DNA from 3 places in the Pseudomonas sp. MDT1-17 genome. Region 3 is predicted to be linked to each of the others. Evidence: predicted binding sites of a transcription regulator. Region 3 holds the regulator's gene; each other region holds the start of a gene.

Region 1 (10,529 bases), 1.8 Mb from region 3:
ATCGTCAGCAGTTCGGACGCCCACTGGCCGCCACTCAGCTGATCCAGAAGAAGCTGGCCGACATGCAAACCGAGATCACCATGGCGCTGCAAGGTTGCCTGCGTCTGGGTCGTATGAAAGACGAAGGTACTGCGGCTGTCGAGATCACTTCGATGATGAAGCGCAACTCCTGCGGCAAGTCCCTGGACATTGCTCGCATGGCGCGTGACATGCTGGGTGGTAACGGTATTTCCGATGAGTTTGGTGTTGCTCGCCATTTGGTCAACCTGGAAGTAGTGAATACCTATGAAGGTACGCATGACGTCCACGCGCTGATCCTCGGTCGTGCACAGACTGGCATCCAGGCGTTCTATTAATAGGAGAACAGCCATGGGCGCGCTTTCGCATCTACGGGTACTGGATTTATCGCGGGTGCTGGCCGGGCCCTGGGCCGGACAGATTCTTGGTGACCTCGGCGCCGAGGTGATCAAGGTCGAGCGCCCGGGCAATGGCGATGACACGCGCGCCTGGGGGCCTCCCTTCCTTAAAGACGCCTATGGCGAGAACACCAGCGAAGCCGCCTATTACTTGTCGGCCAATCGTAACAAGCAATCGGTCACCATCGACTTCACGCGCCCAGAGGGGCAAAGGCTGGTGCGTGAGTTGGCGGCCAAGTCGGACATCCTCATCGAGAACTTCAAGGTGGGTGGGCTGGCGGCTTATGGGTTGGACTATGAGTCGCTAAAGGCGATCAATCCGGATCTGATCTATTGCTCGATTACCGGGTTTGGCCAGACGGGCCCTTACGCCAAGCGCGCGGGTTATGACTTCATGATCCAGGGGCTTGGCGGTCTGATGAGCCTGACTGGGCGTCCCGAAGGCGACGAAGGCGCTGGCCCGGTAAAAGTCGGCGTGGCGCTGACGGACATCTTGACCGGTCTCTACTCGACGGTGGCTATCCTGGCGGCGCTGGCTCATCGGGATCATGACGGCGGCGGTCAGCATATTGATATGGCGCTGTTGGATGTTCAGGTGGCTTGTCTGGCTAACCAGGCAATGAATTACCTGACTACAGGTAATGCTCCGAAACGCCTGGGTAATGCTCATCCGAATATCGTGCCTTATCAGGACTTTCCTACGGCGGATGGAGACTTCATCCTCACCGTGGGCAATGACGGGCAGTTTCGCAAGTTTGCTGAAGTGGCTGGTCAGCCACAGTGGGCGGACGATCCACGCTTTGTGACCAACAAGCTGCGGGTGGCTAATCGTGCGGTGTTGATTCCGCTCATCCGCCAGGCGACGGTGTTCAAGACGACTGCTGAGTGGGTGCTGCAGCTTGAGCAGGCAGGCGTACCGTGTGGCCCGATCAATGATCTGGCGCAGGTGTTTGCCGATCCTCAGGTTAAGGCGCGTGGGTTGGCGATTGAGTTGCCTCATGTGTTGGCAGGGATGGTGCCGCAGGTGGCGAGTCCGATTCGTCTGTCCGACACGCCTGTGGAGTACCGCAATGCGCCTCCTTTATTGGGTGAGCACACACTGGACGTTCTGCAGCGAGTGTTGGGTCTGGATGCTGGGGCCGTGTCGGCTTTCAAAGAGGCTGGGGTGCTCTGATAATCCCTTCTATATAGAGGAAGTGGTTTTGCTCTCCTATATAGAGGGGAATGGGCCGATTTCCAGCTTTCTACAAGTGATTGATAGAAAAGTGTAATTAAGGGTTGACGGCAGATTCTGGAAGTCTATAATTCGCCCCACTTCCGGCGCAGTCGAAACGGAAAACTCCTTGGTAAACAATGAGTTACGCAGTTTTCGACAGCGAGTTGCTTCAGGTGATCGAAGCCCAGAAGGAGTTGAGAGAGCAGGGTTGTGTGGCTCTTTTAACGGTTCGATCTTCTCGGTCGAAAGCGGTGTAAAAGAGGTGTTGACAGCAGCGAGTAACGCTGTAGAATTCGCCTCCCGCTAACGAGAGATCGGAAGCGCAAGTGGTTGAAGTTGCAGAGGAAACTTTGAAAACTTCTTAAAATAACCGCTTGACAGTAACAGAGGCTGCTGTAGAATGCGCGCCTCGGCTGAGACGAAAGATCTTAACCAACCGCTCTTTAACAACTGAATCAAGCAATTCGTGTGGGTGCTTGTGGGGTCAGACTGATAGTCAACAAGATTATCAGCATCACAAGTTACTCCGCGAGAAATCAAAGATGTAACCAACGATTGCTGAGCCAAGTTTAGGGTTTCTTAAAAACCCAAAGATGTTTGAACTGAAGAGTTTGATCATGGCTCAGATTGAACGCTGGCGGCAGGCCTAACACATGCAAGTCGAGCGGCAGCACGGGTACTTGTACCTGGTGGCGAGCGGCGGACGGGTGAGTAATGCCTAGGAATCTGCCTGGTAGTGGGGGATAACGCTCGGAAACGGACGCTAATACCGCATACGTCCTACGGGAGAAAGCAGGGGACCTTCGGGCCTTGCGCTATCAGATGAGCCTAGGTCGGATTAGCTAGTTGGTGAGGTAATGGCTCACCAAGGCGACGATCCGTAACTGGTCTGAGAGGATGATCAGTCACACTGGAACTGAGACACGGTCCAGACTCCTACGGGAGGCAGCAGTGGGGAATATTGGACAATGGGCGAAAGCCTGATCCAGCCATGCCGCGTGTGTGAAGAAGGTCTTCGGATTGTAAAGCACTTTAAGTTGGGAGGAAGGGCAGTAAATTAATACTTTGCTGTTTTGACGTTACCGACAGAATAAGCACCGGCTAACTCTGTGCCAGCAGCCGCGGTAATACAGAGGGTGCAAGCGTTAATCGGAATTACTGGGCGTAAAGCGCGCGTAGGTGGTTCGTTAAGTTGGATGTGAAATCCCCGGGCTCAACCTGGGAACTGCATTCAAAACTGTCGAGCTAGAGTATGGTAGAGGGTGGTGGAATTTCCTGTGTAGCGGTGAAATGCGTAGATATAGGAAGGAACACCAGTGGCGAAGGCGACCACCTGGACTGATACTGACACTGAGGTGCGAAAGCGTGGGGAGCAAACAGGATTAGATACCCTGGTAGTCCACGCCGTAAACGATGTCAACTAGCCGTTGGGAGCCTTGAGCTCTTAGTGGCGCAGCTAACGCATTAAGTTGACCGCCTGGGGAGTACGGCCGCAAGGTTAAAACTCAAATGAATTGACGGGGGCCCGCACAAGCGGTGGAGCATGTGGTTTAATTCGAAGCAACGCGAAGAACCTTACCAGGCCTTGACATCCAATGAACTTTCCAGAGATGGATTGGTGCCTTCGGGAACATTGAGACAGGTGCTGCATGGCTGTCGTCAGCTCGTGTCGTGAGATGTTGGGTTAAGTCCCGTAACGAGCGCAACCCTTGTCCTTAGTTACCAGCACGTCATGGTGGGCACTCTAAGGAGACTGCCGGTGACAAACCGGAGGAAGGTGGGGATGACGTCAAGTCATCATGGCCCTTACGGCCTGGGCTACACACGTGCTACAATGGTCGGTACAGAGGGTTGCCAAGCCGCGAGGTGGAGCTAATCCCAGAAAACCGATCGTAGTCCGGATCGCAGTCTGCAACTCGACTGCGTGAAGTCGGAATCGCTAGTAATCGCGAATCAGAATGTCGCGGTGAATACGTTCCCGGGCCTTGTACACACCGCCCGTCACACCATGGGAGTGGGTTGCACCAGAAGTAGCTAGTCTAACCTTCGGGAGGACGGTTACCACGGTGTGATTCATGACTGGGGTGAAGTCGTAACAAGGTAGCCGTAGGGGAACCTGCGGCTGGATCACCTCCTTAATCGACGACATCAGCTGCTCCATAAGCTCCCACACGAATTGCTTGATTCATTGAAGAAGACGATATAGAAGCAGCCCGAAATTGGGTCTGTAGCTCAGTTGGTTAGAGCGCACCCCTGATAAGGGTGAGGTCGGCAGTTCGAATCTGCCCAGACCCACCAATTTTGTGTGGGAAACGCCTGTAGAAATACGGGGCCATAGCTCAGCTGGGAGAGCGCCTGCCTTGCACGCAGGAGGTCAACGGTTCGATCCCGTTTGGCTCCACCACTAACTGCTTCTGTTTGTTGAAAGCTTAGAAATGAGCATTCCATTGTGATGATGGTGAATGTTGATTTCTAGTCTTTGGCTAGATCGTTCTTTAAAAATTTGGGTATGTGATAGAAAGATAGACTGGACGTTACTTTCACTGGTAACGGATCAGGCTAAGGTAAAATTTGTGAGTTGCTCTTAATGAGTAAGAATGCGAATTTTCGGCGAATGTCGTCTTCACAGTATAACCAGATTGCTTGGGGTTATATGGTCAAGTGAAGAAGCGCATACGGTGGATGCCTTGGCAGTCAGAGGCGATGAAAGACGTGGTAGCCTGCGAAAAGCTTCGGGGAGTCGGCAAACAGACTTTGATCCGGAGATGTCTGAATGGGGGAACCCAGCCATCATAAGATGGTTATCTTAAGCTGAATACATAGGCTTAAGAGGCGAACCAGGGGAACTGAAACATCTAAGTACCCTGAGGAAAAGAAATCAACCGAGATTCCCTTAGTAGTGGCGAGCGAACGGGGACTAGCCCTTAAGTGGCTTTGAGATTAGCGGAACGTTCTGGAAAGTACGGCCATAGTGGGTGATAGCCCTGTACGCGAAAATCTCTTAGTCATGAAATCGAGTAGGACGGAGCACGAGAAACTTTGTCTGAATATGGGGGGACCATCCTCCAAGGCTAAATACTACTGACTGACCGATAGTGAACTAGTACCGTGAGGGAAAGGCGAAAAGAACCCCGGAGAGGGGAGTGAAATAGATCCTGAAACCGTATGCGTACAAGCAGTGGGAGCCCACTTTGTTGGGTGACTGCGTACCTTTTGTATAATGGGTCAGCGACTTATTTTCAGTGGCGAGCTTAACCGAATAGGGGAGGCGTAGCGAAAGCGAGTCTTAATAGGGCGTCTAGTCGCTGGGAATAGACCCGAAACCGGGCGATCTATCCATGGGCAGGTTGAAGGTTGGGTAACACTAACTGGAGGACCGAACCGACTACCGTTGAAAAGTTAGCGGATGACCTGTGGATCGGAGTGAAAGGCTAATCAAGCTCGGAGATAGCTGGTTCTCCTCGAAAGCTATTTAGGTAGCGCCTCATGTATCACTGTAGGGGGTAGAGCACTGTTTCGGCTAGGGGGTCATCCCGACTTACCAAACCGATGCAAACTCCGAATACCTACAAGTGCCGAGCATGGGAGACACACGGCGGGTGCTAACGTCCGTCGTGAAAAGGGAAACAACCCAGACCGTCAGCTAAGGTCCCAAAGTTATGGTTAAGTGGGAAACGATGTGGGAAGGCTTAGACAGCTAGGAGGTTGGCTTAGAAGCAGCCACCCTTTAAAGAAAGCGTAATAGCTCACTAGTCGAGTCGGCCTGCGCGGAAGATGTAACGGGGCTCAAACCATACACCGAAGCTACGGGTATCACTTAGGTGATGCGGTAGAGGAGCGTTCTGTAAGCCTGTGAAGGTGAGTTGAGAAGCTTGCTGGAGGTATCAGAAGTGCGAATGCTGACATGAGTAACGACAATGGGTGTGAAAAACACCCACGCCGAAAGACCAAGGTTTCCTGCGCAACGTTAATCGACGCAGGGTTAGTCGGTCCCTAAGGCGAGGCTGAAAAGCGTAGTCGATGGAAAACAGGTTAATATTCCTGTACTTCTGGTTATTGCGATGGAGGGACGGAGAAGGCTAGGCCAGCTTGGCGTTGGTTGTCCAAGTTTAAGGTGGTAGGCTGGAATCTTAGGTAAATCCGGGATTCTAAGGCCGAGAGCTGATGACGAGTTACCCTTTGGGTGACGAAGTGGTTGATGCCATGCTTCCAAGAAAAGCTTCTAAGCTTCAGGTAACCAGGAACCGTACCCCAAACCGACACAGGTGGTTGGGTAGAGAATACCAAGGCGCTTGAGAGAACTCGGGTGAAGGAACTAGGCAAAATGGCACCGTAACTTCGGGAGAAGGTGCGCCGGTGAGGGTGAAGCATTTACTGCGTAAGCCCATGCCGGTCGAAGATACCAGGCCGCTGCGACTGTTTATTAAAAACACAGCACTCTGCAAACACGAAAGTGGACGTATAGGGTGTGACGCCTGCCCGGTGCCGGAAGGTTAATTGATGGGGTTAGCTAACGCGAAGCTCTTGATCGAAGCCCCGGTAAACGGCGGCCGTAACTATAACGGTCCTAAGGTAGCGAAATTCCTTGTCGGGTAAGTTCCGACCTGCACGAATGGCGTAACGATGGCGGCGCTGTCTCCACCCGAGACTCAGTGAAATTGAAATCGCTGTGAAGATGCAGTGTATCCGCGGCTAGACGGAAAGACCCCGTGAACCTTTACTATAGCTTTGCACTGGACTTTGAATTTGCTTGTGTAGGATAGGTGGGAGGCTTTGAAGCGTGGACGCCAGTTCGCGTGGAGCCAACCTTGAAATACCACCCTGGCAACTTTGAGGTTCTAACTCAGGTCCGTTATCCGGATCGAGGACAGTGTATGGTGGGTAGTTTGACTGGGGCGGTCTCCTCCTAAAGAGTAACGGAGGAGTACGAAGGTGCGCTCAGACCGGTCGGAAATCGGTCGTAGAGTATAAAGGCAAAAGCGCGCTTGACTGCGAGACAGACACGTCGAGCAGGTACGAAAGTAGGTCTTAGTGATCCGGTGGTTCTGTATGGAAGGGCCATCGCTCAACGGATAAAAGGTACTCCGGGGATAACAGGCTGATACCGCCCAAGAGTTCATATCGACGGCGGTGTTTGGCACCTCGATGTCGGCTCATCACATCCTGGGGCTGAAGCCGGTCCCAAGGGTATGGCTGTTCGCCATTTAAAGTGGTACGCGAGCTGGGTTTAGAACGTCGTGAGACAGTTCGGTCCCTATCTGCCGTGGACGTTTGAGATTTGAGAGGGGCTGCTCCTAGTACGAGAGGACCGGAGTGGACGAACCTCTGGTGTTCCGGTTGTCACGCCAGTGGCATTGCCGGGTAGCTATGTTCGGAATAGATAACCGCTGAAAGCATCTAAGCGGGAAACTAGCCTCAAGATGAGATCTCACTGGGACCTTGAGTCCCCTGAAGGGCCGTCGAAGACTACGACGTTGATAGGTTGGGTGTGTAAGCGCTGTGAGGCGTTGAGCTAACCAATACTAATTGCCCGTGAGGCTTGACCATATAACACCCAAGCAATTTGTGAACTCGAAAGAGGCCAGATTGCGGTGTGTGAAGACGACACCAGTCGAAAATTCGCAAGGCAACACACAAATCTATCGCATACCCATTCGCTGGAGCGTGAACCTGAAAAGGCCCACGACCTGGCTACCGAATTTCTTGACGACCATAGAGCATTGGAACCACCTGATCCCATCCCGAACTCAGCAGTGAAACGATGCATCGCCGATGGTAGTGTGGGGTTTCCCCATGTGAGAGTAGGTCATCGTCAAGATTAAATTCCGAAACCCCTATCTGCGTATGCAGGTGGGGGTTTTGTTTTAGTAGAAGTCACCAGTTTTTCTGGCACGTTACCGCAGTAACGGGCTGGTCACAGAATTTCTTGACGACCATAGAGCATTGGAACCACCTGATCCCATCCCGAACTCAGCAGTGAAACGATGCATCGCCGATGGTAGTGTGGGGTTTCCCCATGTGAGAGTAGGTCATCGTCAAGATTGAATTCCGAAACCCCTGTCTGCTAACGCAGACAGGGGTTTTGTCGTTATGGGCTCGCTAAACGCTCAGTGACGCCATAGCTAAATCAGTGGAATGATCCCGCAAAAACGACAAAGCCAGCCCCTGGATTCAGGTGCTGGCTTCATTTTTTGAGGAGAACTTAGAATTGGTAGCTCACCGTGTGTAGCGATGGCTGCTGACCTCGCCGCCCTCTGCCGCTACGCCCAGTGTCGGCAATGCCTCGACACCCAGCGCCGTGGAGAACAGCACAGCGCGTACGGCGTAGCGCACGGCGCCTGAATCGGCGGCGAAATGAAGAGGGTCTTACTTGGTGGCGCACACAGTCATTGTAGGTTTCCATAGGAAGTCGCTGAAGTCAGCATTGAAGTGCTTACTGACAAAGCCGGACTTGCCCGTAAAACCCGCCAAAAATAATTCAGGCCTGTCGCTCCAGTGTCACCCACCAACGCGTGCGATAACGCAGTTGCACCGGCAGGGTTTGCGGCAGGATGGCCAGCAACGTGTCGGTATTCTCCAGGCGGAAAACACCGGACAGCCGCAAGTCGGCAATGTCCGCTGAGCACGTCAGATAGCCGTGGCGACTTTGCACCCGCAGCGGTCGGTCGAACGAAGATCCTTCGTCGATCCCGCCGCACGTCACGATGATCTCGCCGCGAGTCAATTTGATCAGCCGCAGCTGCGCGTTGTAATCCAGATCCACCGCGCCGGCTACTGTAAAGCGCCTGTACTGCAAACTCAGGTGAGGACTGGAGTGCGACAGCCCGAACGTCACAAATGATAATTGGTCGCATTGTTATCAAGGGTTATGGAGTTTGCAACTGCCGTACGAACGGTGTCCTTACAAAAACGCTGATCAGGCGCTCTAGCACGCCGTTCGGCGGGTATCTGACAGCAATGCCGATCATTTCGTACAAGCGCCTAAGATTTCTGCGGTTTGTGCCGACAGACTGATGAGACATGCGTGCACCAACGTAGAGCGGCCCCAGAGCACTGGCTGCGCTGTTACATGGAATGTTGCACTCCGTAACGCATCCCCACTTTTTGCATAAGAAGTCGCATGAAATGAATCTCAAATTCAGTCATAAAATCCTGCTGGCCGCCTCCGGCGTCGTGGTGCTGGCTTTTGCGTTGTTCACTTTGTACAACGACTATCTGCAGCGAAATACCATCCGTGAAAGCCTTGAATCGAGCGTCCAGCAAGCTGGCGATCTGACCGCCAGCAGCGTGCAGAACTGGATTAGCGGCCGTGTGCTGGTGTTGGAAAACCTCGCGCAGAATGTTGCACACCAAGGCGCCAATGCCGACCTCCCGGGGCTGGTCAATCAACCGGCCCTCACCTCGAACTTCCAGTTCACCTACGTGGGCCAGGCCAACGGCGTGTTCACTCAGCGCCCGGACGCGAAGATGCCTGACGGTTACGATCCGCGTCAGCGTCCCTGGTACAAACAAGCGGTGGCTGGGGACAAGACCATGCTGACTCCGCCTTACATGGCTGCCGTCGGTGGCCTGGTGGTGACCATCGCCCTGCCGGTGAAAAAGAACGGCGAGCTGCTCGGCGTGGTCGGTGGTGACCTGAGTCTGGAAACACTGGTGAAGATCATCAACTCGGTGGACTTCGGTGGCATCGGCCACGCGTTCCTGGTCAGCGCCGACGGTCAGGTGATCGTCAGTCCGGACAAAGACCAAGTGATGAAAAACCTGAAGGACATTTACCCGAACGCCGGCGTTCGCATCGAGAAGGGCAATCAGGACGTCACCCTGAACAAGCAGGACCGCATCCTCTCGTTCACCCCGGTGAGCGGTTTGCCGAATGCCGAGTGGTACATCGGTCTGTCGATCGACAAGGACAAGGCCTACGCGCCGCTCAGCCAGTTCCGCACTTCTGCGCTGATCGCAATGTTTATCGCCGTGACGGCCATTGCGGTGCTGCTGAGCTTGCTGATCAACGTGCTGATGCGTCCGCTGACCACCATGGGCCGGGCGATGCAGGACATCGCTCAGGGCGAAGGCGACCTGACCCGTCGCTTGGCCGTGGAAAGTAAAGACGAGTTCGGCGAGTTGGGAGGTTCGTTCAACCAGTTCGTGGAGCGAATTCACGCGTCGATTTGCGAAGTGTCGTCGGCCACCCGTCAGGTTCACGACCTGTCACAACGGGTAATGGCCTCGTCCAACGCCTCGATCGTCGGCTCGGACGAGCAAAGCGCCCGCACGAACAGTGTGGCCGCGGCGATCAACCAGTTGGGCGCCGCCACCCAGGAAATCGCCCGCAATGCCGCCGATGCTTCCCAGCACGCCAGCGGTGCGAGCGAGCAGGCCGATGACGGTCGGCAGGTGGTGGAGAAAACCATTCTGGCGATGACCGAGTTGTCGCAGAAAATCAGCCTGTCCTGCACTCAGATCGAAACTCTGAACGCCAGCACCGACAACATCGGGCACATTCTGGATGTGATCAAAGGCATCTCCCAGCAGACCAACTTGCTCGCGCTCAACGCGGCCATCGAAGCGGCCCGTGCCGGTGAAGCCGGTCGTGGTTTTGCGGTGGTGGCGGACGAGGTGCGTAACCTCGCTCACCGTACCCAGGAATCGGCGGAGGAGATCCACAAGATGATCACCTCGCTGCAGATCGGCTCTCGCGAAGCGGTGACCACCATGAACGCCAGTCAGGCCTCCAGCGAGCAGAGCGTTGAAGTGGCGAATCAGGCTGGCTTGCGTCTGGTCAGCGTGACCCAGCGCATCGGCGAAATCGACGGTATGAACCAGTCGGTGGCCGCGGCGACTGAAGAGCAGACGGCGGTCGTGGAAACCCTCAACGTCGACGTTAACCAGATCAACCT
Region 2 (10,529 bases), 2.1 Mb from region 3:
GTGCGCTGCAAGCGAAAGTCGCCCTCATCCAGAAACACTTTCCGCCAACCGTCGCCAGCCTCTTCGCCATCCCGCGGATGGGCAGCGGCGAGGTGCTGGAATGGTGGACCGAACTGGGTGGCCAACCCACGCCCTATGCCGCCCTCAACGAGGACGCGCAACGACGCTTGCTGGAAACCTATGAAGTGCGTCAGATGTCCCTCGGACAGCTGGCGGACGAACTGCAAAAACGCGGTCAGCCCACGGTAGCGGATGACTTGCGCAGCCTGCTCGGCACGCCTGAGCTGGACAAACTCTACAGCCTCAATGGTGAACCGCTGGTGGTGCGCTGGAACCAGCGTCCGCCAAAACCAATCGTGCCGCCGGTTGTTCCAGTGGTGCCGGTCGCGCCTCCGTCGCGCCGGGGCTGGTGGATCGCGGCGGCATTGCTTGCGCTGCTGTTGCTGCTTTTGGCGCTCTGGGCTTATTGGTGGTTCCTGCACCGGGAAAAAATTGTCCCGGTCGAGCCAGTGGCGCCGGTGGTTACACCGATTGAGAAACCGGTTGAACCTGTTCCCGAGCTTGTCGTGGTACCGGAGCCAGAACCGGTTCCTGTTCCTGTTCCTGTTCCTGTTCCTGTTCCGGTTCCAGCACCAGCACCAGAACCAGAACCCGCGCCGAAACCAAAGCCAGTCCCGCCACCAAAACCTGTGGTCGTCGCCCCGCCACCGCCACCGCCACCGCCACCGCCACCGACGCTGGACAACTTTGCTTGCCGCAAAAAAGCGCCGAACGCAGTGATCCCTCAATTTGTCGTGGTGCTCGATACCTCAGGCTCGATGGATTTGAACATCAAGTCAGTGAAAGCCGACGAGGACTGGTTTTATGCCAACGAGCTCAACAAGTTCCTGGATGCGAACCGCACCATGCGGATCTTCGCCAAACCCAGCCGCATGGACGTAGCCAAGGACTCGCTAGCCGGCATGATCAACGGGCTGGACCCGAAGATCGACACGCGCCTCATCACGTTCGCCGGCTGCAACAGCACACCGGACCGGGGCGTGTTCAAGTTTGGCGACCGCCAGCGGCTGATCAACGGGATTCGAGGTCTGGTTCCCGACGACGGCACACCGCTGGCCGACAGCCTGGCTCACGCTGCAAGCACCGTGGACGGACGCAACAACGATGCGGTTATCGTGATGTTCGTCGACGGTGAGGACGGTTGCCAGAAGGACGTCTGCGCCGTATCCCGCCAAATCGCCAGAGAACAACCGCGCCTGCGGGTCAACGTGGTGAAGATCGGTGCCGGTGGACCGTCGCGCTGTATCGCCGAAAACACCGGTGGCCGGGTTTACAGCAGCACCAATGCGGCTGAGCTGGGCAAGCAGTTGAAACTGGCGAGCAAGGAAGTGTCGAGCAACGCCAAGTGCGATTAGTCACTCGGCTTGAATATTGAGGTGAGCCCATTCGCGAGCAAGCTCGCTCCCACAGGATTTATGTCGTTCACAATCAGGTGGAACGACCCATAACCCTGTGGGAGCGAGCCTGCTCGCGAAGGCTATTTCAAAGGCGACTCAACGAAACCGGTCAACCTCATGACGCAAGTCCGCCGCCAGCTTCTCCAGCTCTTTGGCGGTCACCGCCAGGTTCGACACCACTTCACGCTGCTCACTGTTTGCCAGCGCAATGCTTTGCAAATTGCTGCTGAGCAACGTCGCCGTGCTGCTCTGCTCCTGAGTCGCGGTGGTGATCGCCGCAAATTGCTGCCCGGCCGAACGGCTTTGCTCATCGATACGTGCCAGGGCACTGGCGACGTTGGCGTTGCGCGACAGGCCTTCCTGCATCAACACGTTGCCCTGCTCCATGGTGCTGATGGCGTTGCCGGTTTCCTGCTGAATGCTTTGGATCATGCCGGAAATTTCGTCAGTCGCTTCGCGAGTGCGTGAAGCCAGGTTGCGAACTTCATCGGCCACCACCGCAAAACCACGACCCTGCTCGCCGGCACGAGCGGCTTCGATGGCGGCGTTGAGCGCCAGCAGGTTGGTTTGATCGGCAATCGAGGTGATCACACCAACAATGCCACCGATTTCCTGGGAGCGCTGACCCAAGGTATTGATCACCGTCGCCGTGCTCTTGAGCGCGCCGGCGATTTGCTCCAGAGACGAGGACGCTTCGTCCATCGACGTACGACCGATCTGGGTTTGCTGTGCGTTTTCCTGAGCCAGACGCTGGGTGCTGCCCATGTTGTCGGCAATGTTCAGGGAGGTGGCGCTGAACTCTTCCACGGCACCGGCCATGCTGGTGATTTCGCCCGACTGCTGCTCCATCCCTTCATAGGCACCGCCGGACAGACCGGACAAGGCCTGGGCACGGCTGTTGACCTCTTGCGAAGCCTTGCGGATGTGCTCGACCATGGTCGACAAGGCTTGACTCATCTGGTTGAAAGCGCGGGCCAGTTGACCAATCTCGTCGTTGCTCGACACGTTCAGCCGCACGCTCAAATCACCGGCACCCAAGGCTTCAGCCTGACGCACCAAATCACCCAGCGGCGCGAGTTTGCTGCGCAACAGCCAGACTGCCGCGCCCACGGCGATCAACATCGCCAGCAGACTGCCAATCGCCAATTGAATACCGACACTCCAGGTCACGGCACGGATTTCGGTTTTCGGCATGTTCGCCACGACCGACCATGGGCCGCCTTCAAACGGTACGGCAATACTGTAGAAATCTTCGGACTTGTCGCTCCAGAACGCGCCCTTGCCCGGTGTCTTCGCCAAGCCAACGATGCTCTGAGTCGCCTGATCCAACGCCTGTACACCCGCTATCGGCACCAGCCATTTGCCCTGGTCATCGAGCAGCGCCAGGGAACCGGTCTGGCCGATACGGAAGCGCTTGAGGTTGGCGAACTGCGCGTTCTGAGCGTCGGTGTAATCGAATCCTACGTACAACACGGCAATGACCTTACCGCTGCTGTCGCGTACGGGGGTGTACTGCGACATATAGAAGCGCTCGAAAAGCAAAGCTCGGCCCACGTAGCTCTGCCCCGCCATCAAACGGGCGTAAGCCGGGTTCGCGTGATCGAGCAGGGTGCCTATGGCACGGCTTCCGTCTTGTTTGCTGACATTCGTGCTGACCCGAATGAACTCCTCACCGCTGCGCACAAACACCGTGGCGACACCCGCCGTCATCTGCTTGAACTCGTCCACTTCCTCGAAGTTGTTGTTCAACACTTCGCTGCCCAGGTGCAGGCCCGGGGTCTGGGTGCCCGCCACGGTCACCGGTTCGTCCGGATGCACGCTCAGACCCGCGCTGAAGCGCTTTTCGAACAAACCGGCCAGGCGCTGGGTACTTTCACGCAACGTGCCGTGAAAGGTGCTCAACTGATCGGCCAGCAACCGGGCTTCACTGGCCAGGTGCTCTTCGCGGGTGGCAAGGTTGGCGGTGTCCAGCGAGCGCAGGGCGAACACGGTACTGCCGCTGATGACAATCGCCAGTATCACGGCAAGCGCAAGACCAAGCTGTGAGGCGATCCGGGCACGAGGTTGAGACATGACAGCTCCTGGCCGAGTGACCGGATCATCCTGATCACGACGCACACTCAGCAAAATTTCTAATGGGAATTACGTCGAACCTGCACGAAGGTTCCATCTGCAGACTTTCGGCGGCAAACCTGAATACTTGAGTAATTGACCGGGATATGGCTCAAGGCTGCCATTGCGGCGGCTCTATCGATTCAGCTCAAGTGCTCGACGTCCGGTAATTCCATGGCGCGAACTTCGCCCTGGAGAAAATCGCTGAGCCTGCGTAGACGTTCTCCTCCGGGGCGTGTTTTCGGCCAAACGAGGTAATAATTCTCACCGCTGGCGACGGCAGTCGGCCACGGCAAACTCAGACGCCCCTGAGCCACATCTTCCGCCACCATCAACAGATCGCCCATGGACACGCCATAGCCTCTTGCGGCGGCGATCATGCCCAGCTCCAGCGTGTCGAACACCTGCCCGCCCTTGAGTGACACCTGGTCCGCCAGCCCCATGCGTTCCAGCCAGCTGCGCCAGTCACGACGATCCGGCGTGGGGTGCAGCAGTTCGGCATTGGCCAGCCGCGCGACATCCCACGGTTGATCCTGCAGAAGATTCGGCGCGCCGACTGGAATCAGCTCTTCCGGGAACAGGAAACTCGCCTCCCAGTCCGGCTGAAAATGCCCGTTGCTGAGGATGACGGCGCAGTCGAACGGTTCATGGTTGAAGTCCACCGAGTCGACGTCCATCCAGGCGCTGGTCAATTGCACCTCATTGCCGGGTTGCAGGTGCCGAAAGCGGCTGAGCCTTGCCAGCAGCCAACGCATGGTCAGGGTCGACGGCGCTTTCATGCGCAGAATGTCATCCTCGGCGCGCAAGGTATTGCAGGCCCGCTCCAGAGCGGTGAAGCCTTCACGGATGCCCGGCAGGATCAGCCGCGCCGATTCGGTCAATTGCAGATTGCGCCCGCTGCGGTGAAACAGCCGACAGGCAAAATGGTCTTCGAGTGTACGAATATGCCGGCTGACCGCACTTTGAGTGATCGATAATTCTTCGGCCGCACGGGTAAACGAGCTGTGTCGCGCCGCCGCTTCGAATGCGCGCAGGGCATACAAGGGAGGAAGACGACGAGACATTCGGAAAGCTCCTATAGCGGGATTCGGTCACCCTAGCAGAAACTCTCCAGCATGAGTTTGAATCATGCGACCCATCCTTTTTATCCCTTTGTGCAAACCCCGTAGAGCGCCGAGAATCGACGCTTCCAGTTCTCTTTGGGCTGTCCTTTTTCTCTTGATTAGCCGAGCGTGATGATCATGAAACATCCAGCACGTACCGAACTCTGGGCCATCCTGCGGCTGGCGGGGCCGTTGATTGCCTCGCAGTTGGCGCACATGCTGATGATCCTCACCGACACCTTGATGATGGCGCGACTGAGTCCCGAAGCGTTGGCCGGCGGTGGCCTGGGCGCAGCGACGTACTCGTTCGTGTCGATCTTCTGCATTGGCGTGATCGCTGCGGTCGGCACCCTCGTGGCAATCCGTCAGGGTGCCGGCGACATTGTCGGCGCCGCCAGGCTGACTCAGGCCGGGCTATGGCTGGCGTGGTTGATGGCGCTGGTGGCCGGGCTGCTGCTGTGGAACCTCAAACCGGTCTTGCTGCTGTTCGGCCAGACCGAAACCAACGTCCATGCAGCAGGACAATTCCTGCTGATCCTGCCGTTCGCCCTGCCCGGCTACTTGAGTTTCATGGCCCTGCGCGGTTTCACTAGCGCCATCGGCCGGGCAACGCCGGTGATGGTCATCAGCCTCGGCGGCACCGTGGCCAATTTCCTGCTCAATTACGCGCTGATTACCGGCATGTTCGGTCTGCCGAAACTGGGCCTGATGGGCATCGGGCTGGTCACAGCCATCGTCGCCAACTGCATGGCCCTTGCACTGGCCTGGCACATCCGTCGGCATCCGGCCTACGACGCCTATCCCTTGCGCCAGGGCCTGTCGCGGCCCAACCGCCAGTACCTTAAGGAACTGTGGCGCCTGGGCCTGCCGATTGGTGGTACCTACGCGGTGGAAGTCGGACTGTTTGCATTCGCCGCGCTGTGCATGGGCACCATGGGCAGTACGCAACTGGGCGCACACCAGATCGCCCTGCAAATCGTCTCGGTGGCGTTCATGGTTCCGGCAGGGCTTTCCTATGCGATTACCATGCGCATTGGTCAGCACTACGGCGCCGGGCAGTTGCTTGATGCACGGCTGGCCGGTCGGGTCGGGATCACGTTTGGCGGCGCCTCGATGCTGGCCTTCGCCATGGTCTTCTGGCTACTGCCCAATCAGTTGATCGGGTTGTTCCTTGACCATAACGACCCGGCCTTTCGCCCGGTCATTGACCTGGCCGTGAGCCTGCTGGCGGTAGCCGCGTGGTTCGAGCTGTTCGACGGTACGCAAACCATCGCCATGGGCTGCATTCGCGGGCTCAAGGATGCCAAGACCACGTTTCTGGTGGGATTGGGGTGCTATTGGCTGATTGGCGCACCCGCCGCCTGGTGGATGGCCTTCCATTTGAATTGGGGGCCAACGGGCGTCTGGTGGGGATTGGCGCTGGGGTTGGCGTGCGCGGCGGTGAGCCTGACGCTGGCGTTTGAGTGGAAGATGAAAAGGATGATTCGGCGGGAGCCTGAGTCGCAGCAGCGTTTCGAGGTCCCCCAGCCAGACTGAGATCCCCTGTGGGAGCGGGCTTGCTCGCGAAGGGGCCGTGTCAGTCGACATCTACGTTAACTGACACACCGCTTTCGCGAGCAAGCCCGCTCCCACATTGGATTCGCGTTAAACCACGACTTCCAATGCGGGCTGCTGACTGCTGCCAAACGTCAAATACTCAACCAGCTCCGCCAGCGGCAATGGCTTGCTGATCAGATATCCCTGCACCTGATCGCAGCCAAACCCGCGCAACAAATCCAGTTGCTCCGGCGTTTCTACACCTTCGGCGACCACTTCAAGCTTGAGGTTGTGCGCCAGATTGATCATCGCGTGGACCAGTTTGCGATTCTCTTCGCGCTGTTCCATGCCGCCGACAAAGCTCTTGTCGATCTTCAGCAAGGTAATGGGCAGGCTGTTGAGGTGCACAAACGAAGAGAAACCGGTACCGAAGTCGTCCAGGGAGAAGCGCACACCCAGACGCCCCAGGGCATCCATGGTCTGTTTCACCAGATCACTGCGGCGCATCACCGCGGTTTCAGTCAGTTCGAACTCCAGCCATTGCGCATCGACGCCGCGCTCGGCAATCAACCGACTTAGCGTCGACAGTAACTGGCTGTCCTGAAACTGCCGGAACGACAGGTTGATCGCCATGTGCAACGCCGGCAAACCCCGTTCGCGCAACGCCTGCATGTCGCGCAAGGCGCGGGAAATCACCCAGTAACCCAGCGGCACAATCAAACCGCTCTGCTCGGCCAGCGGCACGAATTCGCTCGGTGGCAGCAAACCCCGTTCGGCGTGACGCCAGCGCACCAAGGCTTCGAGGCCGACGATCTGCCCGTCTTCAAGGTTCAGGCGTGGCTGGTAATGCAGTTCCAACTCATCCCGACGCAACGCCCGACGCAGCTCGCTTTCGAGGTCGGCCATGCTGCGGGCATTGCGATTGATGCGCTCGTTGAAGATGTGAAAAGTGCAGCCCTGAGTGCTTTTGGCTTGTTGCATGGCGATGTGCGCGTGCCACATCAGCGGGTCGGCGCCGGCCTGAGCCCGGGCGTGAGCAATACCGAGGCTGGAGCCGATCAACAGGCTTTCGCCGTCGACCCAGTAAGGCTCGGCCAGCGCTTCGGTAATGCGCTCGGCCATCCATTCGGCGCGCTGAGGTGCGCGGCGAGTGTCAATCAGCAGGGCAAATTCATCGCTGCCCAGGCGCGCCAGTTGATCGCTGGCCTCAAGCTGGCTTTTCAACCGCGCGACCACTTGTAGGATCAGCCGGTCGCCGGCCTGATGGCCGAGGGCGTCGTTAGCGTGACGGAAGTTGTCGAGATCGAGGTGACCGAGGGCCAGGCCACGGCCTTCGTTTTCCGCCAGACGCGCCGCCAGCAAGGTCTGGAAACCCTGGCGGTTGGCGATGCCTGTCAGCGGGTCTTGCTCGGCCAGGCGCTGCAGTGTGTTTTCCAGCACGCCGCGCTCACGCACATGGCGCAGGCAACGGCGCAACATGCCGGCGTCGAGCAGGTCGCGCACCAGCCAGTCGCTCACGCCATCGGGCGGCAACAGCGGCTCATCGTCGAGCAACAACACCGTGGGCAAATTGCAACGGCCGGGCGCCGGCTGAAGGGCCGGGATCGTTAACAACACCGCGCTGCGGTTGTCATCGAACAGAGCGCTGACCGACTCCCAGCTCGGCGCGCTGATGAGCACGGCCGAGCTCCCCATCGGAGCCAGACACTCGCGCAACAACGCTGCCCACGCTGGCTCTTCGGCCAGTAGCAGCAAACGCAAGGGTTCGACAGGCGTAGACAAGCTAGCTCCCTAGACTCTGCAAAGATGTAGGCGACGGGCATTATGCAGCGCCGGTAACCAATGACCAAATGACATCGCTTATCAACCGTTGCTTTGTATCTTGAATGACGAACATTAGATGCACACTCATCGCACATCCTGCGTGAAAGTATCAAAACCGGCAAATATAGATAGCGTGCTGCGTCACAAGTCGGAGAGAGCAGCACAATTCGCTGAGCCTGTTAAAATGCCGGCCCATTTCGCAAACGACTTCCTGATTTCGTATGTCCCGACTCAATCCCCGGCAGCAAGAAGCCGTGAGCTACGTCGGCGGCCCTCTTTTGGTGCTCGCCGGCGCAGGCTCCGGCAAGACCAGCGTGATCACCCGCAAAATTGCGCACCTGATCCAGAACTGCGGCATCCGCGCCCAGTACATCGTCGCCATGACCTTTACCAACAAGGCGGCGCGCGAGATGAAGGAGCGGGTCGGCACCCTGCTCAAGGGTGGTGAAGGACGCGGCCTGACGGTCTGCACCTTCCACAACCTGGGCCTGAACATCATCCGCAAGGAACACGTGCGGCTGGGCTACAAACCGGGATTCTCGATCTTCGACGAGACCGATGTCAAAGCACTGATGACTGACATCATGCAGAAGGAATACTCGGGCGACGACGGCGTCGACGAGATCAAGAACATGATCGGCTCGTGGAAAAACGACCTGATCCTGCCGCCCGAAGCCCTGGAAAACGCCCGCAACCCCAAGGAACAGACCGCCGCCATTGTCTACACCCACTATCAGCGCACGCTCAAGGCGTTCAACGCGGTGGACTTCGACGACCTGATCCTGCAGCCGGTAAAGCTGTTCCAGGAACACCCCGACATCCTCGAAAAATGGCAGAACAAAGTCCGCTACCTGCTGGTGGACGAATACCAGGACACCAACGCCAGCCAGTATTTGCTGGTGAAGTTGCTGATCGGCACGCGCAACCAGTTCACCGTGGTCGGCGACGACGACCAGTCGATCTATGCCTGGCGCGGTGCCCGCCCGGAAAACCTGATGCTGCTCAAGGACGATTACCCGTCCCTGAAAGTGGTGATGCTGGAGCAAAACTATCGCTCCACCAGCCGCATCCTTCGCTGCGCCAACGTGCTGATCTCGAACAACCCGCACGAATTCGAGAAGCAGTTGTGGAGCGAGATGGGCCACGGCGACGAGATCCGGGTAATCCGCTGCCGCAACGAAGACGCCGAAGCCGAACGGGTGGCCGTGGAACTGCTGACCCTGCACTTGCGCACGGATCGGCCGTACAGCGATTTCGCGATTCTGTATCGCGGGAACTACCAGGCCAAGCTGATCGAGCTGAAGCTGCAACACCACCAGATTCCGTATCGCCTGTCCGGCGGCAACAGCTTTTTCGGACGTCAGGAAGTGAAAGACCTGATGGCCTACTTCCGCCTGATCGTGAACCCGGACGACGACAATGCCTTCCTGCGGGTGATCAACGTCCCACGCCGGGAGATCGGTTCGACCACACTGGAAAAGCTTGGCAACTACGCCACCGGGCGAAAAATCTCGATGTACGCCGCCACTGACGAAATCGGTCTGGGCGAGCATCTGGACGCACGCTTTACTGATCGCTTGTCACGCTTCAAGCGTTTCATGGACAAGGTCCGTGAGCAGTGCGCTGGCGAAGACCCGATCTCGGCGCTGCGCAGCATGGTCATGGATATCGACTACGAGAATTGGCTGCGCACCAACAGTTCCAGCGACAAGGCCGCGGATTACCGCATGGGTAACGTCTGGTTTCTGATCGAGGCGTTGAAGAACACGCTCGAAAAAGACGAAGAAGGCGAGATGACCGTCGAAGACGCCATCGGCAAACTCGTCCTGCGCGACATGCTGGAGCGTCAGCAGGAAGAGGAAGACGGCGCCGAAGGTGTGCAGATGATGACCTTGCACGCCTCCAAGGGCCTGGAGTTTCCTTACGTGTTCATCATGGGCATGGAAGAGGAAATCCTCCCGCACCGCTCCAGTATCGAAGCCGACACCATCGAAGAAGAACGCCGGCTGGCCTACGTCGGAATTACCCGCGCACGTCAGACGCTGGCCTTTACCTTCGCCGCCAAGCGTAAGCAATACGGCGAGATCATCGACTGCGCACCAAGCCGCTTCCTCGATGAACTGCCGCCGGACGACCTGGCCTGGGAAGGCAACGACGACACACCGGTTGAAGTCAAAGCTGTTCGCGGTAATACCGCATTGGCGGATATACGCGCGATGTTAAAGCGCTAGAATCGACTACTTTTTAACCAGCCTTAGACGCACAGGCGTCATTAGAGGAAAGCTTCATGGAAGCACTGCACAAGAAAATTCGCGAAGAAGGCATCGTGCTTTCCGACCAGGTCCTGAAAGTCGACGCCTTTCTGAACCACCAGATCGACCCGGCCCTGATGAAGCTGATCGGCGACGAATTTGCCACGCTGTTCAAGGATTCGGGCATCACCAAGATCGTCACCATCGAAGCCTCGGGCATTGCCCCGGCGATCATGACCGGTCTG
Region 3 (10,529 bases):
GGTCAGTCGCGCCGTCAGCGTGCAAATGCAGGAAGAACCCAGCGAAGAAGCCATGGCTGACATGTTCGCTGATATTTACCACAGCCCGACCAAGCAGGTCGGCTGAGGTATTAATGAACAGTTTTTGTACCTACATCGATGGTCTGCCATGCATTGTTCATTTTTTGAACGCGCAGCCAGTAATGTGGCCTCCGTCAAGTAAGACAAGGTAAAGAAAATTCATGGGCAGCATGCATCCCGTACAGGTGATCGCGGTGACCGGCGGCAAAGGTGGCGTCGGGAAAACTAACGTGTCAGTGAACTTGTCCCTGGCTCTAGCTGAGCTCGGCCGGCGCGTCATGCTGCTGGACGCCGATCTGGGGCTGGCGAACGTCGACGTCCTGCTGGGACTGACACCCAAACGTACGTTAGCCGACGTGATCGAAGGCCGCTGTGAGCTGCGCGACGTACTGTTGCAGGGCCCTGGCGGCATCCGCATCGTCCCGGCGGCGTCCGGCACACAGAGCATGGTTCATCTGAGCCCGGCCCAACACGCCGGCCTGATCCAGGCGTTCAGCGATATCGGCGACAACCTCGACGTATTGGTGATCGACACCGCTGCGGGCATTGGCGACTCTGTCGTCAGTTTCGTTCGCGCAGCGCAAGAAGTCTTGCTGGTGGTCTGCGACGAACCGACTTCGATCACGGATGCCTACGCACTGATCAAATTGCTAAACCGCGATTACGGCATGAACCGCTTCCGCGTCCTGGCCAACATGGCCCAGAGCCCGCAGGAAGGTCGCAACCTGTTTGCCAAGTTGACCAAGGTCACGGATCGCTTCCTCGACGTCGCCTTACAATACGTCGGTGCGGTGCCTTACGACGAAAGCGTGCGTAAGGCCGTGCAGAAACAGCGCGCCGTCTATGAAGCCTTCCCGCGTTCCAAGTGCTCCCTGGCGTTCAAGGCCATTGCACAGAAGGTCGATACCTGGCCATTGCCTGCCAACCCGCGTGGGCACCTGGAGTTTTTCGTCGAGCGCCTCGTGCAACAAACGGCAGGACCGGTGCTATGACAGCCAGCGGCTACAACCTCTACAAGAAATCGGCACGTGACGCGCAGTACGAGCTGATCGAGCGTTACGCGCCACTGGTTAAACGCATTGCCTACCACTTGCTGGCGCGTCTGCCGGCCAGTGTCCAGGTCGAAGACCTGATCCAGGCCGGGATGATCGGCCTGCTTGAAGTGTCGACCAAATACGACGCCAGCAAAGGCGCGAGTTTCGAGACGTACGCGGGCATTCGAATCCGCGGCGCGATGCTCGATGAAGTACGCAAGGGGGACTGGGCGCCACGTTCGGTCCACCGCAATACCCGGATGGTCAGCGACGCCATTCGCTCGATTGAAGCTAAAACCGGTCGTGACGCTAAAGATCACGAGGTTGCGGCCGAACTCCAATTGAGTCTCGACGATTATTACGGGATTTTGAACGACACCCTGGGCAGCCGGTTATTCAGTTTCGACGATCTGTTGCAAGACGGCGAACACGAAGGGCTGCACGAGGATGGTGCCAGTGCTCATCTCGAGCCGTCGCGCGACCTGGAAGATGAACGCTTCCAGATGGCACTGGCGGACGCGATTGCCAATTTGCCGGAGCGTGAGCGACTGGTGTTGGCGCTGTACTACGACGAAGAGTTGAATCTCAAGGAAATCGGTGAGGTCCTGGGGGTCAGCGAATCTCGGGTCAGCCAGTTACACAGCCAGTGCGCGGCCCGTTTGCGGGGGCGTTTGGGGGAGTGGCGAGCGCGCTGAAGGCAGTGTGGGGACACTGCGAACGCGGCTGGTGGGGTGTTGAACCGCACGGGTCCCGATCTGTTGTGCTCCAGACAGTCATTGAGTGCTTTGCCGGATTGATTGAAATGGCGCGTCCAGGTGCTGGGCGCGTTTAAGACTGCTTGGAGGTCGAATTGAACAAGAACATGAAAATCCTCATCGTTGATGACTTCTCAACGATGCGGCGGATCATAAAAAACCTGTTGCGTGACCTTGGGTTCACCAACACGGTCGAGGCTGACGACGGCATCACTGCCATTCCGGTTCTCAACAGTGGCAGCATCGACTTTCTGGTAACAGACTGGAACATGCCTGGCATGACCGGTATCGATTTGCTGCGCCACGTGCGCGCCGATGAAAAGCTCAAGCACCTGCCGGTGCTGATGGTGACCGCTGAAGCCAAGCGTGAGCAGATCATCGAGGCAGCCCAGGCCGGTGTTAACGGCTATGTGGTCAAACCCTTTACGGCCCAGGCGTTGAAAGAAAAAATCGAAAAGATTTTCGAACGCATCGGTTGAGAAACTGCGCCACGGGGGAGCTATGGAGCATATCGAAACTTCACAGGGCGATTTCGAGTCGACCCTGAAAAAACACGCTGTCGAACTGGTCGAAAGCCTTGAAAAAGGCAGGTTCGGCGACGCCGTGCAACTGATCCATGAGCTCAACCAGACCCGTGACCGCGGCCTGTATCAAGAAGTGGGCAAGCTCACTCGCGAGCTGCATAGCGCGATCGTCAATTTCCAGATTGACCCGAACATGCCACAAGCCGAGGAAGTGTCACAGATCACGGATGCCACCGAGCGTCTGGGCTATGTGGTCAAGCTGACCGAGGCCGCAGCCAACCGCACCATGGATCTGGTGGAAAACGCCACACCGCTGGTCAACGGCCTGAGCAATGAAGCCCAGGCCTTGAGCACCGATTGGGGACGGTTCATGCGTCGCGAAGTCGGGGCTGAAGAGTTCCGCGAACTGGCCCGGCGAGTCGACGGTTTCCTGACACGCAGCAGCGAAGACAATCGCGTGGTGTCGAGCAACCTCAACGACATTCTGCTCGCTCAGGATTACCAGGACCTCACCGGTCAGGTGATCAAGCGTGTGACCCAATTGGTCACCGAAGTTGAAAGCAACCTGCTCAAGCTCGTGCTCATGGCCAGTCAGGTGGACCGCTTTGCGGGCATCGAACATGACCGTGAAGCGATGCTGGCTGAAAAAGATCCGCAAAAACATCTCTCTCAGGGTGAAGGTCCGCAGATTCATGCCGATAAAAGAGAAGACGTTGTGTCCGGTCAGGACGATGTGGACGATTTGTTATCCAGCCTAGGATTTTAGAGTTTTAGCATTTTAGGTTTTTTAGGTTTTTAGACCTCGGGAGCACCCCCTTAATGAGCTTCGGCGCCGATGAAGAGATCCTTCAGGATTTCCTGGTTGAGGCCGGCGAGATTCTAGAGCAACTGTCCGAACAGCTGGTCGAGCTTGAAAGCCGACCTGATGATGCGGACTTGCTCAATGCAATTTTTCGCGGTTTTCACACTGTAAAAGGAGGCGCCGGCTTCCTCCAGCTCCACGAGCTGGTGGAGTGCTGTCACATCGCCGAGAACGTGTTCGACATCCTGCGCAAGGGTGAGCGTCGCGTCGACTCGGAATTGATGGACGTGGTTCTCGAAGCGCTGGATGCGGTGAACGGCATGTTCACCGAAGTCCGCGAGCGCAGCCCGATCACGGCGGCCACGCCTGAATTGCTTGCCGCTCTGGCCCGTCTGGCCGAGCCGCAAACTGCTGAAGCCGCACCGGTTGCCGAAGTGGTCGAGACACCGGCTGCTGACAGCGAGTCGGGCGACATCACCGATAACGAATTCGAACAACTGCTGGACTCGCTGAACGCCGTCAAGGCGCAGGCCGAGGCCCCGGCGGCTGCTCCGCTGCCAGTGGGTAATGCCGCTGCCAGCGACGAAATCACCGATGCCGAGTTCGAGTCGTTGCTCGATCAGTTGCACGGCAAAGGCCAGTTCGCCGTCGATGCGGTAGTCCCTGCGCCCGCCGCACCGGTTGCCCCGAAAGCGGCAGGCGACAGCTCCGATATCACCGACGACGAGTTCGAAGCACTGCTCGATCAACTGCACGGCAAGGGCAACTTTGCCGTTGATGCGCTGGAATCGGCCATTGCTGCGGCGCCTGTCCCGGCTGCGCCAACCGCTAAAGCGGCTGGCAGCGATCTGATCTCCGATCACGAGTTCGAATCGCTGCTCGACGAATTGCACGGCAAAGGCAAGTTCACTGAAGTCGGTACCGTGTCGGGCGCCAGCGCTTCGGTTGTGGCCCCGGTGGCCAAGGCTGTTGCACCGAAACCCGTCGCCAAAGCGCCCGAGCCCAAAGCCGAAGCACCGAAGCCTGTTGCTGCTGCACCGGCTCCGGCTCGTGCCCCGGCCGCGCCACCGGCGGAAAAACCGGCCAGCGAAGCCGAGACCACCGTGCGGGTCGATACCGCGCGTCTCGACGAAATCATGAACATGGTCGGCGAGTTGGTACTGGTGCGTAACCGCTTGGTCCGTCTGGGCCTCAACAGCGGCGACGAAGCCATGTCCAAAGCCGTGTCGAACCTCGACGTGGTCACGGCCGACCTGCAAACCGCGGTCATGAAGACCCGGATGCAACCGATCAAGAAGGTCTTCGGGCGCTTCCCGCGTCTGGTTCGCGACCTGGCACGCCAGCTCAAGAAAGAGATCATCCTGGAACTGGTCGGCGAAGAAACCGACCTCGACAAGAACCTCGTCGAGGCCCTGGCCGACCCGCTGGTCCACTTGGTGCGCAACGCGGTCGACCACGGCATCGAATCGCCGGAAGAGCGTGAAGCGTCGGGCAAGTCCCGCGGCGGCAAGGTCATCCTCGCTGCTGAACAGGAAGGCGACCACATCCTGCTGTCGATCTCCGATGACGGCAAAGGCATGGACCCGAACGTCCTGCGTTCCATCGCGGTAAAACGCGGTGTGATGGACAAGGACGCGGCCGATCGCTTGAGCGACACCGAGTGCTACAACCTGATTTTTGCGCCAGGGTTCTCGACCAAAACCGAGATCTCTGACGTATCGGGTCGTGGCGTGGGCATGGACGTGGTGAAAACCAAGATTTCCCAGCTCAACGGTTCGATCAACATCTACTCGACCAAGGGCCAGGGCTCGAAGATCGTCATCAAGGTCCCGTTGACCCTGGCGATCATGCCGACGCTGATGGTCATGCTCGGCAACCAGGCGTTTGCGTTCCCGCTGGTGAACGTCAACGAGATCTTCCACCTCGACCTGTCGCGCACCAACGTGGTGGACGGCCAGGAAGTGGTGATCGTGCGGGACAAGGCACTGCCACTGTTCTACCTCAAACGCTGGCTGGTCGCCTCCGCCGCTCACGAAGAGCAGCGCGAGGGCCATGTGGTGATCCTTTCGGTGGGCACTCAGCGGATCGGCTTCGTCGTCGATCAACTGGTGGGCCAGGAAGAAGTGGTCATCAAGCCATTGGGCAAAATGCTCCAGGGAACCCCGGGCATGTCCGGCGCCACCATCACCGGTGACGGCCGCATTGCGCTGATTCTCGATGTACCGAGCATGCTCAAGCGTTACGCCGCACGGCGTATTTGATTCTGGTGGAGCGGGGCGACTGAGCCTCGCTCCGTCTAACGGAGTGTTTATGGCAGTCAAAGTCCTGGTGGTGGACGATTCGGGGTTTTTCCGCCGCCGCGTCTCGGAAATTCTTTCAGCGGATCCGAATATCCAGGTCGTCGGCACGGCGACCAACGGAAAAGAGGCGATCGATCAGGCGCTGGCCCTCAAGCCAGACGTGATCACCATGGACTACGAGATGCCGATGATGGATGGCATCACGGCGGTGCGGCACATCATGCAGCGCTGCCCGACCCCGGTGTTGATGTTTTCCTCGCTGACCCACGAAGGCGCTCGGGTCACTCTCGATGCGCTGGACGCCGGCGCGGTGGACTTCCTTCCGAAGAATTTCGAAGACATCTCCCGCAACCCGGAGAAGGTCAAGCAACTGCTGTGCGAGAAGATTCTCAGCATCTCGCGCAGTAACCGTCGTGCCAGCACCTACAGCGCTCCGGCACCCGTCGCCGCGCCAGCTCCGACGCCTTCGAGCGTCAGCAGCTACGGCAGCAGCGCACCTGCGCGTCCGGCACCAGCTCCGATTCCGGCGCGTACGCACGCACCCGCCTCATCGTCGCCTGCACCGAAACGCAAAGCCTACAAATTGGTCGCCATCGGCACGTCCACCGGTGGTCCGGTTGCCCTGCAGCGGGTTCTGACCCAATTGCCGGCCAACTTTCCCGCCCCCATCGTATTGATCCAGCACATGCCGGCGGCTTTCACCAAAGCCTTCGCCGAACGTCTGGACAAACTCTGCCGCATCAGCGTCAAGGAAGCCGAGGATGGCGACATCTTGCGTCCGGGCCTGGCGCTGCTGGCACCGGGTGGCAAGCAAATGATGATCGACGGCCGTGGTGCGGTGAAAATCCTCCCGGGCGACGAGCGTTTGAACTACAAGCCGTGCGTGGACATCACCTTCGGTTCCGCGGCCAAGTCTTACGGTGACAAAGTTCTGGCGGTGGTATTGACCGGCATGGGCGCCGATGGTCGCGAAGGCGCGCGTCTGCTCAAGCAGGGCGGCAGCTCGATCTGGGCCCAGGATGAAGCCAGCTGCGTGATCTACGGCATGCCGATGGCCATCGTCAAAGCCGAACTCGCCGACGCGGTGTACGGGCTGGACGATATTGGCAAGCATCTGGTCGAGGCTTGTATCTGATGGATGTTTTAAGCCTTATCGGGATCATCCTGGCGTTTGTCGCCATCATTGGCGGCAACTACCTTGAAGGCGGTCACCTCGGCGCACTGGCCAATGGCCCGGCGGCGTTGATCGTTATCGGTGGAACCGTCGGTGCGGCGCTGCTGCAGTCGCCGATGAGCGCCTTCAAGCGTGCCATGCAGATTCTGGCCTGGATCCTGTTCCCTCCACGCATCGACCTCGCCGGTGGCGTTGATCGCGTCGTCAACTGGAGCCTGACCGCACGCAAGGAAGGCCTGCTCGGTCTGGAAGGGGTGGCCGACGCCGAACCCGACAACTACTCGCGCAAAGGCCTGCAACTGCTGGTGGACGGCGCCGAGCCGGAAGCGATTCGAAGCATTCTGGAAGTGGATTTCTACACCCAGGAAAGCCGCGACATCGAAGCCGCCAAATTCTTCGAAAGCATGGGCGGCTACGCCCCGACCATCGGCATCATCGGTGCGGTGATGGGCCTGATCCACGTGATGGGCAACCTGGCCGATCCATCGCAGCTGGGCAGCGGCATTGCCGTGGCCTTCGTCGCGACCATCTATGGCGTGGCCAGTGCCAACCTGGTGCTGCTGCCGATTGCCGCCAAACTCAAGTCCGTCGCTTTGCGGCAATCGCGTTATCGCGAAATGTTGTTGGAAGGCATTTTGTCGATCGCCGAAGGTGAAAACCCTCGCTCTATCGAGTTGAAGCTTCAGGGCTTCATGGATTGATGGGGGTAATGGATTATGGCTCGTCGCCGGCAACCTGAAGAACATGTAAACCATGAACGTTGGCTGGTTTCGTATGCCGACTTCATTACGTTGCTGTTCGCTTTCTTTGTGGTGATGTATTCGATCTCATCGATCAACGAAGGCAAGTACAAGGTCATCTCGGAAGCGTTGATTGGCGTGTTCACCGATTCGGATCGTGCGCTCAAGCCGATCCCGATTGGCGACGAGCGACCGAAGACCGTGACCCCGGCCAAGCCGCTGGTTAAAGACGCCGAGCAGGTCGACGCCGGTATCGCGGGTGCCAGCGATCCGCTCAAAAGCATCGCCGACGACATCAGCGCCGCGTTCGGCGACTTGATCAGCTCCAATCAGATGACCATTCGCGGCAATGAGCTGTGGGTCGAGATCGAACTCAATTCCAGCCTGTTGTTCGGCAGTGGCGACGCCATGCCCAGTGACATCGCGTTCAACATCATCGACAAGGTCGCCGCGATTCTGAAGCCGTTCGACAACCCGATTCACGTCGAAGGCTTCACTGACGATCAACCGATCCGCACCGCGCAATACCCGACCAACTGGGAGCTGTCCTCGGCCCGTTCGGCGAGCATCGTGCGCATGCTGGCGATGCAGGGTGTGAACCCCGGTCGTCTGGCGTCGGTGGGTTACGGCGAGTTCCAGCCAGTGGCCAACAACGCGACTGCCGAGGGCCGGGCGCGTAACCGTCGGGTGGTGCTGGTGGTGTCACGAAATCTCGATGTGCGCCGCAGCCTCACCGGTACCGGAACCGCTAAAGCGCAACCGGATGCCGCATTGAAGCGTGCTGGCACACAAACTGCACCGACCCCGGTCAAGTCGCCGGTACGAGAGAGCGCCGTCAATTCTCCGTCACCCGCATTAATACGTTGAGCTATTTCTCGGTCAACCATTTCGACCGGGAGGAACAATCCGAATGAGAGTCTGGGCAGTCGCCAATCAAAAGGGTGGTGTCGGTAAAACCACTTCCTCTATCGCTTTAGCCGGTTTACTGGCCGATGCGGGCAAGCGCGTGGTCGTGGTCGATCTCGACCCTCACGGCTCCATGACCAGCTACTTCGGTTACGACCCCGATAGCCTGGAACACAGCAGCTACGACTTGTTCCTGAATAAGGGCAGCGTGCCGCAAGGCTTGCCCGGACAGTTGTTGTTGCCTACCAGCCACGAAAGTATTTCCCTGTTGCCATCGAGCACCGCACTCGCGACCCTCGAGCGCCAGTCGCCGGGTCAGAGTGGCTTGGGCCTGGTGATTGCCAAGAGCCTGGCGCAACTGTGGCAGGACTTCGATTACGCCGTGATCGACAGCCCGCCGTTGCTCGGTTTGCTGATGGTCAATGCCTTGGCGGCGAGCCAGCAGTTGGTGATTCCGGTGCAGACCGAGCACCTGGCGGTCAAAGGCCTGGAACGCATGGTCAACACCCTGGCGATGATCAACCGTTCACGCAAACAGGCGCTGCCCTTCAGCATCGTGCCGACCCTGTTCGACCGCCGCACGCAGGCTTCCCTCGGCACGCTGCGGGTGTTGCGCGACAAGTACCCGGAAGAAATCTGGCAGGGCTACATTCCCGTCGACACCCGCTTGCGTGACGCCAGCCGTGCCGGCGTGACGCCTTCGCAGTTCGACGGCAAGAGCCGTGGTGTCCTCGCCTACCGCGCACTGCTCAAGCACTTGCTGGCAGCACAACTTGTCCCGCAGGTGGCGTGAGATGAACCGCCCGGTAAAAATCACCTCGCGTCCGCAACTCGCGCTCCAGTCTTATCTGGACAACTTGCTGATGGACGCGACCGAAGAGTTGCCGCCGGAAATCGACGCGCAGCCCGAGGTGGTGGAGGTTGAAGCGGCTCTGGACGAATTCCAGGCGGCGGTGCTTGAAGAGCAGGCTCGTGATGCGCAGACACCCGCCGTGGTCGCCGCGCCGACAGTAGCGCCAGTGGTAGCACCTGTGGCGAGAGCACCGGTTGTGATCGAAGAAGCACCGGCACCGGTTCTGGCGTCTGTATCGACTATCGCACCGCTGCTGCAAGCCTTGGTGCCGCCGGTGGTCGAAGTCCATCTGCCGCCGAGCAACACGCCGCCACCGGTGGAAACCGATGGTCGTCCGTCCTGGGCCGCCGAACCCTTTGAATGCCTGTTGTTCGATGTCGCCGGGTTGACCCTGGCGGTGCCGCTGGTGTGCCTGGGTTCGATTTACTCCCTGGCCGGCCACGAGCTGACGCCGCTGTTCGGTCAGCCGGAATGGTTCCTCGGGATACTGCCGAGCCAGGCCGGCAACCTGAAAGTATTGGACACCGCGCGTTGGGTCATGCCTGACCGCTACCGCGACGATTTCCGTCAGGGTTTGCAGTACGTTATTTCGGTTCAGGGCTACGAGTGGGGGCTGGCGGTGCATCAGGTCAGCCGCTCGCTGCGCCTGGACCCGAACGAAATCAAATGGAGAAGTCACCGAGGTCAGCGGCCATGGCTCGCCGGCACGGTGATTGAGCACATGTGCGCCTTGCTGGACGTTGCCGCGCTGGCCGAGTTGATCGCCAGTGGCGGGGCAAAGCACATGGGCGGCAGTAAGCCGCTACACAAATCGACATAGCAGCCGACATAACAAGTACGCGACGGCATTGTTGAATGCCGCCAATAGAACACACACCGCCAGAAGCGGTTTTTCGAGGGGTCAGGTATGAGTAATCACGCGACGAATGCAAAGGGTTCCGAAGATCCGATCCTGCAATGGGTAACCTTCAAACTTGACAACGAAACCTACGGCATCAACGTGATGCGCGTTCAGGAAGTCCTGCGTTACACCGAAATCGCCCCGGTCCCGGGTGCCCCGAGCTACGTGCTGGGCATCATCAACCTGCGCGGTAACGTGGTCACCGTGATCGACACCCGTCAGCGCTTCGGCCTGATGAATGCCGAGATCAGCGACAACACCCGTATCGTCATCATCGAAGCCGACAAGCAAGTGGTCGGGATCATGGTCGACAGCGTCGCCGAAGTGGTTTACCTGCGTCAGTCGGAAATCGAAACCGCGCCGAACGTCGGTAACGAAGAATCCGCCAAGTTTATCCAGGGCGTGTGCAACAAGAACAACGAACTGCTGATTCTGGTCGAGCTGGACAAGATGATGAGCGAAGAAGAATGGTCGGACCTG

The links. The regulator FliA, encoded in region 3, starts transcription of late flagellar genes. The targets are predictions, from matches to a motif close to CTAAAGTTTNNNNNNNNNNNGCCGNTAA.
Region 1: a site for FliA is predicted at 8,614-8,641, ahead of ACYZTX_RS02180 (methyl-accepting chemotaxis protein). Genes of this name have one in related genera too.
Region 2: a site for FliA is predicted at 3,635-3,662, ahead of ACYZTX_RS00670 (methyl-accepting chemotaxis protein). Genes of this name have one in related genera too.

The regions. Positions count from the first base shown of each region.
Region 1 is NZ_JBUBVM010000001.1:483,621-494,149, forward strand. It holds gene ACYZTX_RS02135 (acyl-CoA dehydrogenase) at 1-356, shown strand, start outside; gene ACYZTX_RS02140 (CaiB/BaiF CoA transferase family protein) at 370-1,590, shown strand; rRNA gene ACYZTX_RS02145 (16S ribosomal RNA) at 2,232-3,770, shown strand; tRNA gene ACYZTX_RS02150 (tRNA-Ile) at 3,854-3,930, shown strand; tRNA gene ACYZTX_RS02155 (tRNA-Ala) at 3,961-4,036, shown strand; rRNA gene ACYZTX_RS02160 (23S ribosomal RNA) at 4,288-7,179, shown strand; rRNA gene rrf (5S ribosomal RNA) at 7,335-7,450, shown strand; rRNA gene rrf (5S ribosomal RNA) at 7,558-7,673, shown strand; partial or broken gene ACYZTX_RS02175 (hypothetical protein) at 8,111-8,404, opposite strand; gene ACYZTX_RS02180 (methyl-accepting chemotaxis protein) at 8,758-10,529, shown strand, end outside.
Region 2 is NZ_JBUBVM010000001.1:168,952-179,480, forward strand. It holds gene ACYZTX_RS00665 (vWA domain-containing protein) at 1-1,415, shown strand, start outside; gene ACYZTX_RS00670 (methyl-accepting chemotaxis protein) at 1,554-3,530, opposite strand; gene ACYZTX_RS00675 (LysR substrate-binding domain-containing protein) at 3,713-4,633, opposite strand; gene ACYZTX_RS00680 (NorM family multidrug efflux MATE transporter) at 4,811-6,208, shown strand; gene ACYZTX_RS00685 (putative bifunctional diguanylate cyclase/phosphodiesterase) at 6,317-7,990, opposite strand; gene rep (DNA helicase Rep) at 8,254-10,263, shown strand; gene ACYZTX_RS00695 (xanthine phosphoribosyltransferase) at 10,320-10,529, shown strand, end outside.
Region 3 is NZ_JBUBVM010000001.1:2,240,281-2,250,809, forward strand. It holds gene flhF (flagellar biosynthesis protein FlhF) at 1-106, shown strand, start outside; gene fleN (flagellar synthesis regulator FleN) at 222-1,052, shown strand; gene fliA (RNA polymerase sigma factor FliA) at 1,049-1,789, shown strand; gene ACYZTX_RS10385 (chemotaxis response regulator CheY) at 1,957-2,328, shown strand; gene ACYZTX_RS10390 (protein phosphatase CheZ) at 2,351-3,139, shown strand; gene ACYZTX_RS10395 (chemotaxis protein CheA) at 3,193-5,436, shown strand; gene ACYZTX_RS10400 (protein-glutamate methylesterase/protein-glutamine glutaminase) at 5,486-6,610, shown strand; gene ACYZTX_RS10405 (flagellar motor protein) at 6,610-7,350, shown strand; gene motD (flagellar motor protein MotD) at 7,363-8,256, shown strand; gene ACYZTX_RS10415 (ParA family protein) at 8,300-9,088, shown strand; gene ACYZTX_RS10420 (CheW domain-containing protein) at 9,090-9,968, shown strand; gene ACYZTX_RS10425 (chemotaxis protein CheW) at 10,056-10,529, shown strand, end outside.